One region of the Neorhizobium sp. LMR1-1-1.1 genome, then DNA from elsewhere that is predicted to be linked to it. Evidence: riboswitches for the same ligand, from Rfam matches in the RefSeq annotation. Region 1 holds a riboswitch; each other region holds the start of a gene.
The links. A riboswitch is a leader RNA that binds a small molecule or an ion and turns the genes downstream of it on or off. The one in region 1 is predicted to bind thiamine pyrophosphate.
Positions count from the first base shown of each region.

Region 1 (4,409 bases):
GCTGGGGCTATTGCACGATGACGGAGGAGCAGGATTTCCGATATCTCCGTTATATCGTCGCGCGTATCGCCGCCTACCGAAATGTCTGGTGGTCGCTCGCCAACGAATACGACTTCCTTCTCGATACGAAGCCGATGGAACGCTGGGACCGCTTCTTCCAGATCATCGAGGAAGGCGATCCGCTGCGCCATCCGAAGTCGATCCACAATGGCGATGTGGACAAGAATTACGATCACCGCAAACCTTGGGTGGATCACGTCTGCATCCAGAACTGGGACGTCAAGAAGACGCTCGACTGGCGCGCCGCCTATGGCAAGCCTGTCGTCAACGACGAGCCCGAATACGAAGGCAATATCCCGAAGGAATGGGGCAATATCGATGGCCACGAACTGATTCATCGCTACTGGCTGACGCTTTGCCGTGGCGGCTATATCGGTCACGGCGAAACATTCCTCGATGCCAATGACGAACTCTGGTGGGCAAAGGGCGGCGTGCTTCATGGCGAGGCATCGGCGCGTATCGACTTCCTCCGCAAGATCTTCGAGGAGGATGCCGTCAATGGCCTGACCCCCATGCTGGAACGGGGCACGACCTACAAGCGGGTATCCGCGGCTCAGGATGGCGACGTCCGTTACATCTATTTCGGCGAGCATCAGCCGGTCGAATGGGCGCTCGGCCTGCCGGAAGAAGATGGCGACTGGGAAATCGATCTCATCGATGTCTGGAACATGAGCATCACGCCGCTGGAGAAGGGGCCGCTGCCGAAGGTTCACCCGCAGCGCATTACCGGTGGTTCTCATATCACCAACCAGTTTGCCGCCGCGTTCGGGCTGACGCTGCCGGGCCGGCCATATCTTGCTGTGCGCATACGCCCACGCAAGACGCATTAGAGAGGTATCATCATGGCGACGGTTCAAGTCTCCGATCTGCGCAAGAGCTTTGGTGCGCTCGAAGTGGTCAAGGGTGTTACGATCGACATCCGGGATGGGGAATTCCTCATCCTGGTTGGCCCGTCAGGCTGCGGCAAGTCGACCCTTCTCAGAATGATCGCCGGCCTCGAGGACATATCCGCAGGGCGTATCGATATCGGCGGGCGTGTGGTCAACACGCTGTCGCCGAAGGAACGGAACATCGCCATGGTGTTCCAGAACTACGCGCTCTATCCGCAGATGACGGTCGCCCAGAACATGGGCTTCTCGCTGGAAATCTCCGGCATGAAAAAGGCCGAGATCTACAAGAAGGTTGCGGAAGCATCCGAAATTCTCGGACTGACCCCGCTCCTGCAGCGCAAGCCGTCGCAATTGTCCGGCGGCCAGCGCCAGCGCGTCGCCATGGGCCGCGCGATCGTTCGCGATCCCGACGTCTTCCTGTTCGACGAACCGCTTTCCAACCTCGATGCCAAGCTGCGTGTGCAGATGCGCGCCGAGATCAAGGCGCTTCACCAGAGACTGGCGTCGACCATCGTCTATGTCACCCACGACCAGGTCGAGGCGATGACCATGGCCGATCGAATCGTCGTCATGCGCGGCGGCTGCGTCGAACAGATCGGCACCCCGCTGGAGCTGTACGACCGTCCGGATAACATGTTCGTGGCCGGCTTCCTCGGATCGCCTTCAATGAATTTTCTGCGCGGCAAGATCGAGGGCCAGTCCCTTCTTATTCCGGGCGGAGAGCGACTGGTGCTGCCATCGCTGCCGAAGGGTGGAAGCAGTGGTGACGTCGTGGTTGGCATCCGTCCGCAAGGCTTTGCCGTAGGCACGCAGGATGGCGCCATGGCGACGATCAAGGTGGTTGAGCCGACCGGCGCAGACACGCATGTTCTGGCCGATGTCGGCGGCACGGAAGTCACCTGTGTCGTCAACGACCGGGTGGATTTTGCGCCCGGTGAGGAGATCCGTCTGTCGATCAGTTCCGCCAAAGTCCACTTCTTCGATCCCGCGAGTGAAGTGCGGCTCGATTGAGGTAAAACCGACTGCGAGCCCGCGAGATTGAGCCCTCCGATTTCCCGCGGTGCTTGCATCACCTACTTGACCCGCTAGCTCGCCTGTCATAGCCTCATCGCATTCACCAGGGGTGTCCCGTCAAGGGGCTGAGATTCTGCTATCGCGCGCAGTGACCCGTTGAACCTGATCCAGTTCATACTGGCGTAGGGACGGTGCAAAACGCTGCGATAATTCTCAAATCCGTAAACCGGATTCCGTGATCGGCGTTCTTCCATCTTTCCGGCTCTAGGACTGGGTCTCCAACCTTGAAACTTGGAGCCTCACGATGAATATTGCCGCCAAAAATCAAAGCCCGACCGTTACCTCGGGCGCATTTCCGGCTTCCACCAAGATCCATGTTGCGGGCAGGGAATATCCCGATCTCCGCGTGCCGATGCGCGAGATCGCGCTTCACCCGACATCCGGCGAGCCGCCAGTCCTAGTCTATGACAGTTCCGGCCCCTATACCGATCCTGCCCATATCGTCGCGATCGACCAAGGCCTTCCGCGCCTGCGCGAAAACTGGGTTCTTTCTCGCGGCGATGTCGCCCGATACGAGGGGCGGCACGTCAAGCCGGAGGATAACGGTTTTGCCACCGGCGAGCGGCTGACGCCCGAGTTCCCCATCCGCAACATGCCGCTCAAGGCGAATGCAGGCCGTGCGGTTACCCAGCTCGCCTATGCGCGCGCAGGCATCATCACGCCCGAAATGGAATTCATCGCCATCCGCGAAAACATCGGCCGGCAGGCTGCGAAGGAAGCCCTGACGCGGGATGGCGAAAGTTTCGGTGCGCATATCCCGGATTACATCACGCCGGAATTCGTACGCCACGAAGTTGCGGAAGGCCGCGCCGTCATTCCGGCAAATATCAACCACCCCGAAAGCGAACCGATGATCATCGGCCGCAATTTTCTGGTGAAGATCAACGCCAATATCGGCAATTCCGCCGTCACCTCGTCGATGGCGGAAGAGGTGGAAAAGATGGTCTGGGCGATCCGCTGGGGCGCCGATACGGTCATGGATCTTTCGACCGGCCGCAACATTCACAATATCCGCGAATGGATCATCCGCAATTCACCGGTGCCGATCGGCACGGTGCCGCTCTATCAGGCGCTGGAAAAGGTCAACGGCATTGCCGAGGATCTCACCTGGGAGGTCTATCGCGATACGCTGATCGAGCAGGCCGAGCAGGGCGTCGATTATTTCACCATCCATGCCGGCGTGCGGCTTTCCTATATCCACCTCACCGTCAATCGCGTCACCGGCATCGTTTCGCGGGGCGGGTCGATCATGGCCAAGTGGTGTCTGCATCATCACCGCGAGAGTTTTCTCTACGAGCATTTCGACGAGATCTGCGACATCGCCCGCGCCTATGACGTGACCTTTTCGCTGGGCGACGGCCTGCGTCCCGGCTCGATTGCCGATGCCAATGATGCCGCGCAGTTCGCCGAACTGGAGACACTCGGAGAACTAACGAAAATCGCCTGGGAAAAGGATTGCCAGGTGATGATCGAAGGCCCCGGCCATGTGCCGATGCACAAGATCAAGGAGAACATGGACAAGCAGCTGAAGACCTGCGGCGAGGCGCCGTTCTATACGCTCGGTCCGCTTACCACCGATATCGCGCCCGGCTACGATCACATCACCTCGGCCATCGGGGCTGCGATGATCGGTTGGTTCGGCACCGCCATGCTCTGCTACGTCACGCCGAAGGAACATCTGGGCCTGCCGGATCGCGATGACGTCAAGACCGGTGTGATCACCTACAAGATAGCAGCCCATGCCGCCGATCTGGCAAAAGGCCATCCGGGGGCGCAGCTGCGCGACGATGCCCTGTCGCGCGCCCGTTTCGAGTTCCGCTGGGAGGACCAGTTCAATCTGTCGCTCGACCCGGATACGGCGCGGAATTTCCACGACGAGACGCTTCCCAAGGACGCACACAAGGTGGCGCATTTCTGCTCCATGTGCGGGCCGAAATTCTGCTCGATGCGGATCTCACACGATATCCGCGCCGAGGCGCAGAAGGAGGGGCTTGAGGCGATGGCGGCGAAATATCGCGATGGTGGTGATCTCTACATGCCGGTGGAAAACCCATTGGCAAATGCCGGGAGTGAGGCCTGATGTCTCTGTTTCTCGTCAAAGGGGCCGGCGTTGCCGGCCTCACGGTGGCTTATGAACTTCTCAGGCGCGGCGAAGATGTCGATATCGTCGATTATCAGGATACGATCGGGCAGGGCGCATCGCATTTCGCCGGCGGCATGCTGGCGCCCTATTGCGAGCGTGAGGCGGCGGAAGAGATCGTGCTGACACTCGGGCTCGATGCCGCCGATTGGTGGGACAGGGCGGTGCCGGGTGCGGTCATTCGCAACGGCACGCTGGTCGTGGCGCAGCCGCGTGACTTGGCCGATCTCACTCGGTTTGCTTCG
Region 1 is NZ_JBEGHE010000036.1:251,742-256,150, reverse strand. Features, by position in the region: gene MRBLMR1_RS21585 (DUF5060 domain-containing protein) at 1-890, shown strand, start outside; gene MRBLMR1_RS21580 (ABC transporter ATP-binding protein) at 903-1,961, shown strand; TPP riboswitch at 2,060-2,171, shown strand; gene thiC (phosphomethylpyrimidine synthase ThiC) at 2,269-4,104, shown strand; gene thiO (glycine oxidase ThiO) at 4,104-4,409, shown strand, end outside.

Region 2 (4,409 bases), on a different contig from region 1:
TGGCTGGAAGACGAGTTGCGCAAGACGCGCAGCGCACTTGTCGTCATCAGCCACGACCGTCGTTTTCTTGAAAAGGTCTCCAACGCCACGGTCTGGATCGATCGCGGCACCGCCCGAAGGCTGTCTCGCGGCTTCGGCCATTTCGAAGCCTGGCGTGATCAGGTTCTCGAAGAGGAAGAGATCGAACAGCACAAGCTCGGCAAGGCGATCGAGCGCGAAGAGCACTGGATGCGCTACGGCGTTACCGCACGACGCAAGCGCAACATGCGCCGTGTTGGCGAATTGCAGGCAATGCGCGCCGCCTATCGCGGCCATAACGGACCGCAGGGCAGCGTTCAGGCCTCGGTTGCCGAGGGTCGCGAGTCCGGCAAGCTGGTCGTTGAAGCCGAAAACATCACAAAGGCATACGAGGAGCGCACAATCGTGGCGCCCTTCTCCATCCGCGTGCATCGCGGTGACCGCATCGGTCTGGTCGGCCCGAACGGCGCCGGCAAGACAACGCTCCTGAAGATGCTGACCGGCCAGCTGGAGCCCGACAGCGGCTGGGTCAAGCTCGGCACGAACCTGGAAATCGCAACCCTCGACCAGAAGCGCGAGGACCTCGATCCCGAGGATACCCTGTCCCATTATCTGACCGATGGTCGCGGCGAGACCCTGCTGGTCAACGGCGAACAGCGCCATGTTGCCGGTTACATGAAGGATTTCCTGTTCCAGCCTGAACAGATCCGCACGCCGATCAAGAACCTGTCGGGTGGCGAGCGCGCCCGTCTGATGCTGGCCCGCATGCTGGCAAGGCCTTCGAACCTCTTGATCCTCGACGAACCGACCAATGATCTCGACATCGAGACGCTGGACCTGCTGCAGGAAATCGTCGCTGGCTATAACGGCACCGTCATCCTCGTCAGCCACGACCGTGACTTCCTCGACCGGACCGTGACCTCGACTATCGCCCCGGCCACCCCGGATGCGCCCGATGGCCGCTGGATCGAATATGCCGGCGGCTACACCGACATGCTGGCGCAGCGCAAGGGCGCGCAGGAAGAGCGGAAAAAGGCGGAGAAAGCAGCCGAAAAGCCGAAGGCCGAAAACGCAGCCTCTTCCTCCGACGCACCCAGAGCCAAGGGAAAGCTCTCCTACAAGCAGAAGTTCGCGCTGGAGAATATTCCCAAGGAAATGGAAAAGGCCGAAGCCGAGATCGCTCTGCGAGAAAAGAAGATGGCCGATCCCAACCTCTTCACCAAGGACCCGGCAAGCTTCAACAAGTTGGCTGCCGAGATGGAAAAGCTGCGCGAAAAGCTGACCCAAATGGAGGAGGAATGGCTGGAGCTGGAAATGTTGCGCGAGGAAATCGAGGGTTGAGCACGATGCGACAGGCATCCGAAAATTAAATATTTGTTAGCCTTAACAAATATTTAATCAAGAAAATCAGTGTCTCGCCCCGGAACAATCCAGACATTCATCGCGTTTGGTGCGTGTCAGGTTGCTAAAACATGCAACTGGCAAAACCGAGATGAACTCTGGAGATGTCCAATGCTGACAAGTGTATCGCGTCGTCGGCTGGCAAATGAGGCGATGAATCAGCGCGTATTGATTATCGAGGATGAGTTTCTGATTGCGCTCGACGTGGCCGACACGATCGAGAACATGGGCCTGAAGGTGGTGGGGCTGGCGAATGCCCGCAAGCATGCACTTTCGCTCGCAGCCCATGCGGATATCGCGCTCGTCGATGTCAATCTCGCCGATGGCCGGACGGGACCGGAAATCGGCCGCGAACTTGCCGAACAATATGGCCTCACGGTCGTATTCATGACCGGCAATCCGGAAGATATCGCGGATGGCGTAGAAGGAACACTCGGCGTTCTGACTAAACCCGTCATGCCTGAAGTAGTCGAACAGACGATCGGTTATGCGATCGCCAACCGCCTCGGCGGCATGGCCATCGTTCCCCGCGAACTCAAGGTTTTTCGCGGAAACGCAAACTGAGTCAAAATTCCGGCATGGACTTGTCGAATCCGTGCCGCATCTTTCGTCCTTGGAGGAAGGGCGCCAGCTGATGGCGTCCATAATCAAGGAGGAATCGCGACATGCGGATGATTTTCGTGAACCTGCCGGTGGCGGATCTTCAGGCTTCAACGGCGTTTTACACGGCGCTGGGCTTCAACAAGAACCCCGATTTTTCCGATGACACCGCAAGTTGCATGGTCGTCAGCGAGCAGATCTACGTGATGCTTCTCACCCACGACAAGTTCCGCATGTTCATCAATGGCGATATCTCCGACGCCAGGAAGACGAAAGAGGTGCTGAACTGCCTTTCCGCATCGAGCCGCGACGAGGTTGACGGCTTCAAGGCAAAGGCGCTTGCCGCAGGAGGTGGCGAATGGAAGCCGAACATGGAAATGGGCCCTATGTACGGCTGCAGCTTCCAGGACCTCGACGGCCATGTCTGGGAAGTCATGTATATGGACATGTCCGGTGGGTGATCCACTGGCAATTGCGGCTCACCGATAAAAGCCCCCTCCCAACCATCCCCACAAGGGGGAGGGCTAACCTCGACGTGTCGCTTATGCCCGATTGGAAACAAGCGGGTGCGGCGGTTTTTTGTCCCCCTTTTTGGCGGAGATGGCCGGCAGGCCAGAGGGGAATTTTCATGAAGAGAACGATTGTGTTGCCCCTCTTGCCAGCATGAAGCGAGACCGGTAAATCTTTGCACGCTCTAACGGGGTGCCCTGCGTCTGCTGGGCTGAGAGGCGAAACGCCAACCCGCGGAACCTGATCCGGCTAACACCGGCGGAGGGATTAGACGGCTCGCAACCAGCGCCTATTCCCCACATCGACATTTTGAGGAGGCGCTGATGCGCGGGATTTCGAATTTTCTTCTGGCCGCCACGGCCATGCTTTTTACCCCTTTTGCTGCTGAAGCTCAGGACAAGACGCTCACCGTCTATACCTATGAGAGCTTCACCTCCGACTGGGGTCCCGGCCCGAAGATCAAGGCCGAGTTTGAAAAGACCTGCGCCTGCACCGTCAATTTCGTCGGCGTTGCCGATGGCGTGGCGCTTCTCACCCGTCTAAAGCTGGAAGGTACGGGATCGGAAGCCGATATCGCGCTCGGCCTCGATACCAGCCTGATCTCCGAAGCCAAAGCCACCGGCCTTTTCGAGGCGAACGGCGTCGATGCAGGCGCCGTCAAGGTTCCCGGCAATTATGCAGACGACACGTTCATTCCCTATGACTACGGCCACTTCGCCGTCATCTACGATACGCAAACGATCAAGAACCCGCCGAAGAGCCTCAAAGATCTGATCGAGGGGGACGCTTCGCAGAAGATCGCCATTCAGGACCCGCGCACCTCGACGCCGGGTCTCGGCCTTCTGCTCTGGGTAAAGTCCGTCTATGGCGACAAGGCGCCGGAAGCCTGGGCGAAACTCAGGGACCGGGTTCTGACCGTCACTCCCGGCTGGTCGGAAGCTTATGGCCTGTTCACCAAGGGCGAAGTGCCGATGGTGCTCTCCTATACAACCTCGCCGGCCTATCACATGGTCGAGGAAAAAAACGACCGCTATCAGGCCGCAAGTTTTTCGGACGGCCATTACATCCAGATCGAAGTCGCCGGCATGCTGAAACACGCCCGGGATAAGGATCTGGCGAAAAGCTTCCTGACGTTTCTGATATCGCCGGCCGCACAGGATATCATTCCGACCACCAATTGGATGATGCCAGCCGCCGCCGCCCCGCTGCCTGAGGCTTTCGACAAGCTTGTAAAGCCGGAAAAGACGCTGCTGATCGGCTCCGACGAGGTTGCGAAGAACCGTCAGGCTTGGATCGACGAATGGCTGACCGCCATGAGCAAGAAGTGACATGTCGAAACGGGCGGAATATCGCATTTGCTGACGACTGCTGAAAGACGACGCGGCATCGTTGCTGGCCTTGTCGTGCTTGCCGCCGTCATAGTCTTTGTCGGCACGGCGATCGCGACGCTGCTGGCCTGGGATGGCGATCAATCGGCATCCCGGCTTTTCACCGCCTATACCTGGAGCATTCTGCGCTTCACGCTTTGGCAGGCGGCCCTGTCGACCTTGCTGTCGGTTGCCTTCGCCATTCCGGTAGCGCTGGCACTGGCTCGCCGCCCCCGCTTTGCAGGCAGAGCCTGGATTCTTCGCCTCATGGCCTTGCCCATGGGCCTACCGGCACTCGTCGGCGCGCTCGGCCTCCTCGGCGTCTGGGGCAGGCAAGGAGTTTTGAACGGCTGGCTTACTGCCGCCGGACTGGAACACCCGGTCAGCGTCTACGGCCTTTCCGGCATTCTGCTTGCCCACACTTTCTTCAATATCCCGCTTGCCGTGCGCCTGCTGCTTGCCGTACTTGAGCGACTGCCGGCGGAGTACTGGCTTCTGTCGGCCAGCCTCGGC
Region 2 is NZ_JBEGHE010000058.1:117,552-121,960, reverse strand. Features, by position in the region: gene MRBLMR1_RS25780 (ABC-F family ATP-binding cassette domain-containing protein) at 1-1,359, shown strand, start outside; gene MRBLMR1_RS25775 (response regulator) at 1,531-1,983, shown strand; gene MRBLMR1_RS25770 (VOC family protein) at 2,085-2,480, shown strand; TPP riboswitch at 2,708-2,813, shown strand; gene thiB (thiamine ABC transporter substrate binding subunit) at 2,853-3,857, shown strand; gene thiP (thiamine/thiamine pyrophosphate ABC transporter permease ThiP) at 3,885-4,409, shown strand, end outside.
Region 2: another riboswitch for thiamine pyrophosphate. It lies ahead of thiB (thiamine ABC transporter substrate binding subunit); the one in region 1 lies ahead of thiC (phosphomethylpyrimidine synthase ThiC).

Region 3 (4,409 bases), on a different contig from region 1:
CTCTGAATGGCCATATGACCGTGACCCGCGCCACGATTGAGAACATCGGCGATTTCGAGCGCCTTCAGTCGAGTTTGCAGGAATATTCCGCGACGCCGAATGAAAAGACGCTTTCGGCACTAAGAGCCGATATCGACACCCAGCAACAGGGCGTCGGTGTGCTCGAGGGACTTCTGACAAGCGAAGGGGATCGATCACGGGTTGCACCGGTTATGGGGCTCGCCTCGGCAATGCGCAGTCATGTCGATGCGCTGTGGGCCGTCAAGCTGCTGCGGGACGAAACGGATGCGCAGATGGCCAGCGCCGCGACGGAAATCGATACGCTCGGCACGGAAGTGGAAGCGCAGGTGGGCAGCCTGCGCAAGCAGAGCGCCGGCAAGGAGAAATTTGCCAAGGGCATGTTGCTGGAAGCCTATGCCTATAACGCCATTTCGGGCAGGGTCTCGGACTTGCGTGAAGCAATGCGTCGTGCCGAAAGCGACGATGCGGCCATCAATACGGCCAAGCTCTACCTCGGCCCATTGGAAGAGGAATTCGCAAAGATCAGCACTCTCGTATCGGAAAAGGCGGGCAAGGCTTTCGATCCGGCGCGACAGGCCGCTGCCAGCTTGAAAGCGACCATTGCCGGCGAAGCCCCGATCGCCGACAAGGCACAGGCGGTGCGTGTTGGAACAAGTGCCCTCATGCCGATCCAGCGAGATTTGGATAATCTGTCCAACAGCCGGGCCGTAACGGCGGCTGAACGGTTTGTCGGTCTTGAAGGTGATGTGGCCGTCCAGCGTGAGCTGCTTGCCCAGACAGAGGATTCGCTGCGCAGGATCGATGAGCTCAAACTGCTTGTCGAGCGGATGAGCGGTACGATGAGCGAGGCTTCGCAGAAGCCGCTTCTTGAATCGACGGCGGGTTTGCGTACCGTCTCGGCGCGTGTTTCTGAACTTGCCAAGACCAACTTCACCATGGCTGGCTTTGCTGTGAAGCTGGAGCCGCTTCTCGCATCGCTGGACGCCGGATCGACAAAGCTGATCGTGATTGCTTCCGACTGGCAGAAGAAGAGGGCGGAAGCCACGGCCACTCTGACCGGCGCAATGGCCGGGCTGAAAAATTTCGTTGCCCAGGCTCAGGAAGTCGGCAAGGAAGACAGTGAGCGGTCGGCAAACCTTTCGGTCGTCGCCATGGTGGTCGGTACGATATTGGCGATCGCTGGCGGCCTGATGCTGGTCGAGACATTGCGCGGCCCTCTGCGCCGGGTGACCGAAGTGATGAAGCGTCTTGCCGACGGCGACCTGGAGGTTTCGATCGAAGGCCGCGAGCGTGGCGATGAGATCGGTGACATGGTTCGTTCCGTTACGGTATTCCGCGACGCTGCGAGAGAAAATGTTCGGCTGGAGCAGGAAGCCGCCGCCGCCCGGGAGCTCTCTTCGGCGGAAGCAGAACAGCGTGCCGGCGAACGTGCCCGCATCGCGGCCGATCAGCAGCATGCGTTGACCGCGCTCTCGGGCGTGCTCGGCAATCTGGCCGAGGGCGATCTGGCAACGGGGATGGACGAAAATCTCCCGGCAGATTTCGTCATGATGGCCAGAACCTACAATCAGGCTGTCGATGCTCTGCGTGCGACTTTGTCCGAAGTCGGTTTTGCGGCGCAGGAGATCAATGGCGGTACGGCCAATCTTTCCGCCTCCGCCGACGATCTGGCGAAACGCACGGAACAGCAGGCGGCAGCACTGGAAGAAAGCTCTCGGGCGTTGCGCCACTTGAGCGATGTTGTGCGCAGCACCGCAACCAATGCCCGTCAGACGTCTCAATCGGTCAACGAGACCGAAGAGTTCGCCGTCCGCTCAGGCGAGGTCGTGGCACGCGCAGTCAATGCCATGGGCGAGATCAGCCGCTCCTCCGACAAGATCAGCCAGATCATCGGCGTCATTGACGAGATCGCCTTTCAGACGAACCTCCTGGCGCTGAATGCCGGCGTCGAGGCTGCTCGCGCTGGTGAAGCAGGCCGCGGTTTTGCTGTTGTCGCCCAGGAGGTCCGCGAACTGGCCCAGCGCTGCGCGGGTGCGGCTCGCGAGATCAAGCAGTTGATTTCGGCAAGTGCAACGCAGGTCGAAAGCGGCGTGCAGCTCGTCGAGGAAACCGGCGAAGCACTCTCCAGGATCATTGCTCACGTCACCGATGTTCGAAAACTGGTGGCACAGATTTCCTCGGCTGCCGCAGAGCAGTCCACCGGCATCACGCAGGTCACGCAGGCTGTCAACGACGTCGAACTGATAACCCAGCAGAATGCCGCCATGGTCGAGGAGAACAATGCCGAAATACGTGGCCTGCGTCACCGGGTGGAGGATCTGACCCAGAAGATCGGCCGCTTCAGGACCAGCGACAGCAGCGGGACCTATTACCAGGAGCCTCAGCCGCGTTTGCACCGTAGCAGCGCCGCATGACGTGAAGGCAGATGCCCAGAACCTCGTGAAACTTCAAAAGCCGCCGCCAGATACGACGGCGGCTTTCGGGGCTAAGGCTAAGCCCGCATCTTGCCGCATTTGAGTAAAAAGGCTGGAATCGCGGATCATCATCCGGTAGTTGTTGATCATGACAGGGGCGTCCGGCGAAAGCCGGGCTGAGAAGTACCCTTTGAACCTGAACCAGATCATGCTGGCGGAGGGAGTCGTTCGGGTCTTCGTTCTTGACGTCGCATCCCCACGTCCACCTCCGCCTCAAAAGGAGGCGCAGATGGCAGACGAGTCCGCTCAATCATTGAAACCCGGCGCATTGCTGGCAGCGATGCGGCAGAAAAATCCATTGGTGCAGAACATCACCAATTTCGTCGCGATGAACATTGCCGCCAACGTGATGCTGGCTGCGGGCGCATCGCCTGCAATGGTGCACAGCCCGGAAGAGGCGGCGGAATTCGCAGGCATAGCGGCGGCACTGACCGTCAATATAGGGACCATCTCGCCGGACTTTTTCGACGGCATGAAGCAGGCCGCAGAGGCTGCAAGCGAAGCGGGAAAACCCTGGATACTCGATCCGGTCGCGCATTTCGCGACCGCCTATCGGCGTGCCGCCGTTTCAGCGCTTCTGGAGCACAGGCCGACGGTGATCCGCGGCAACGCTTCCGAAATCATTACGCTTGCCGGAGAGCATGCATCGGGGCAGGGGGTGGATTCCGGTGATAGCGTGGCTTCCGCGCAGGCTGCTGCCCGCGCTCTTGCCATTCGTCATGGCTGTGTCGTCGCCGTGACCGGGGAACGGGATTTCGTCACCGACGGTCATCGTGCCGTTCATGTTCTCGGTGGATCTGCGCTGATGCCGAAAGTGACGGCGCTCGGTTGCTCGTTGACCTGTGTCATCGGCGGTTTTGCAGCAACCGTGCCGGACAAGCCGTTTGAGGCAACGCTTGCGGCGCTTGCCTTGTTTGCTGCAGCTGGCGAACTGGCGGGACGGGACGCTCATGCGCCGGGGTCCTTTGCCGTGCGTTTCCTCGATCTGCTTGCGGAAGTGACGCCGGATGCCGTTGATGCCGTAGCGCGGGTGATACCGGCATGAAGCAGTTCGACCTTTCCCTTTATCTGGTGCTGGACCCGGATCTTTGTCGCGTGATCGGCATGGTCGAGACGGCGCGACTTGCCGTGCTGGGCGGGGCAACGATGGTGCAGTTGCGCGACAAGCAGGCAACGACCGCAGAGATGATCGCGACGGGCCTGCAGCTGAAGGCTGCCCTTTCAGGGGCCGGCGTGTCGCTGATTGTCAACGATGATGTGGAGGCCGCGCTCGCGATCGGTGCAGACGGTATTCATGTCGGGCAGGAAGACATGAATGCGACGGAGGTTCGAAAGCGTGTTGGCGATAGGCTAATCCTTGGTCTCTCCGTAGAGACGGAAGATCTGGCGCGACGGGTCGATCCGGCGGTGGTTGATTATGTCGGCGTCGGCCCGGTCTTTGCGACCGGCACGAAGCCGGATCACAAGCAGCCGATCGGTTTTGAAGGCCTTGCGCGGATCGTGGCGGCATCCCCGATACCCGCAGTGGCGATCGGCGGCGTCAAGGTTCAACATGTCGAAGAAATCTTTCGCGCAGGGGCAAAGGGTCTCGCGGTCGTATCTGCCATATGCGGATCGCCCGATCCCCAAGGTACCACACGATTGATCGCCGATAAAATTGCGGAGGCCAAGAAATGACGATTCGCAATGTCTTGTCGATTGCCGGCTCCGATCCATCCGGCGGCGCCGGCATACAGGCGGACCTCAAGGCATTTTCCGCCCGCGGCACTTATGGCATGGCAGCGCTGACGGCGTTGACGGCCCAGAATACGCAGGGCGTGACCGCCATTCATGCGTTGCCTCCGGAGTTCGTTCGCGCCCAGATCGAGGCGATTTTTGCCGACATAAGGGTCGATGCGGTGAAGATTGGCATGA
Region 3 is NZ_JBEGHE010000001.1:1,564,213-1,568,621, reverse strand. Features, by position in the region: gene MRBLMR1_RS07545 (methyl-accepting chemotaxis protein) at 1-2,435, shown strand, start outside; TPP riboswitch at 2,579-2,675, shown strand; gene thiM (hydroxyethylthiazole kinase) at 2,725-3,540, shown strand; gene thiE (thiamine phosphate synthase) at 3,537-4,172, shown strand; gene thiD (bifunctional hydroxymethylpyrimidine kinase/phosphomethylpyrimidine kinase) at 4,169-4,409, shown strand, end outside.
Region 3: another riboswitch for thiamine pyrophosphate. It lies ahead of thiM (hydroxyethylthiazole kinase); the one in region 1 lies ahead of thiC (phosphomethylpyrimidine synthase ThiC).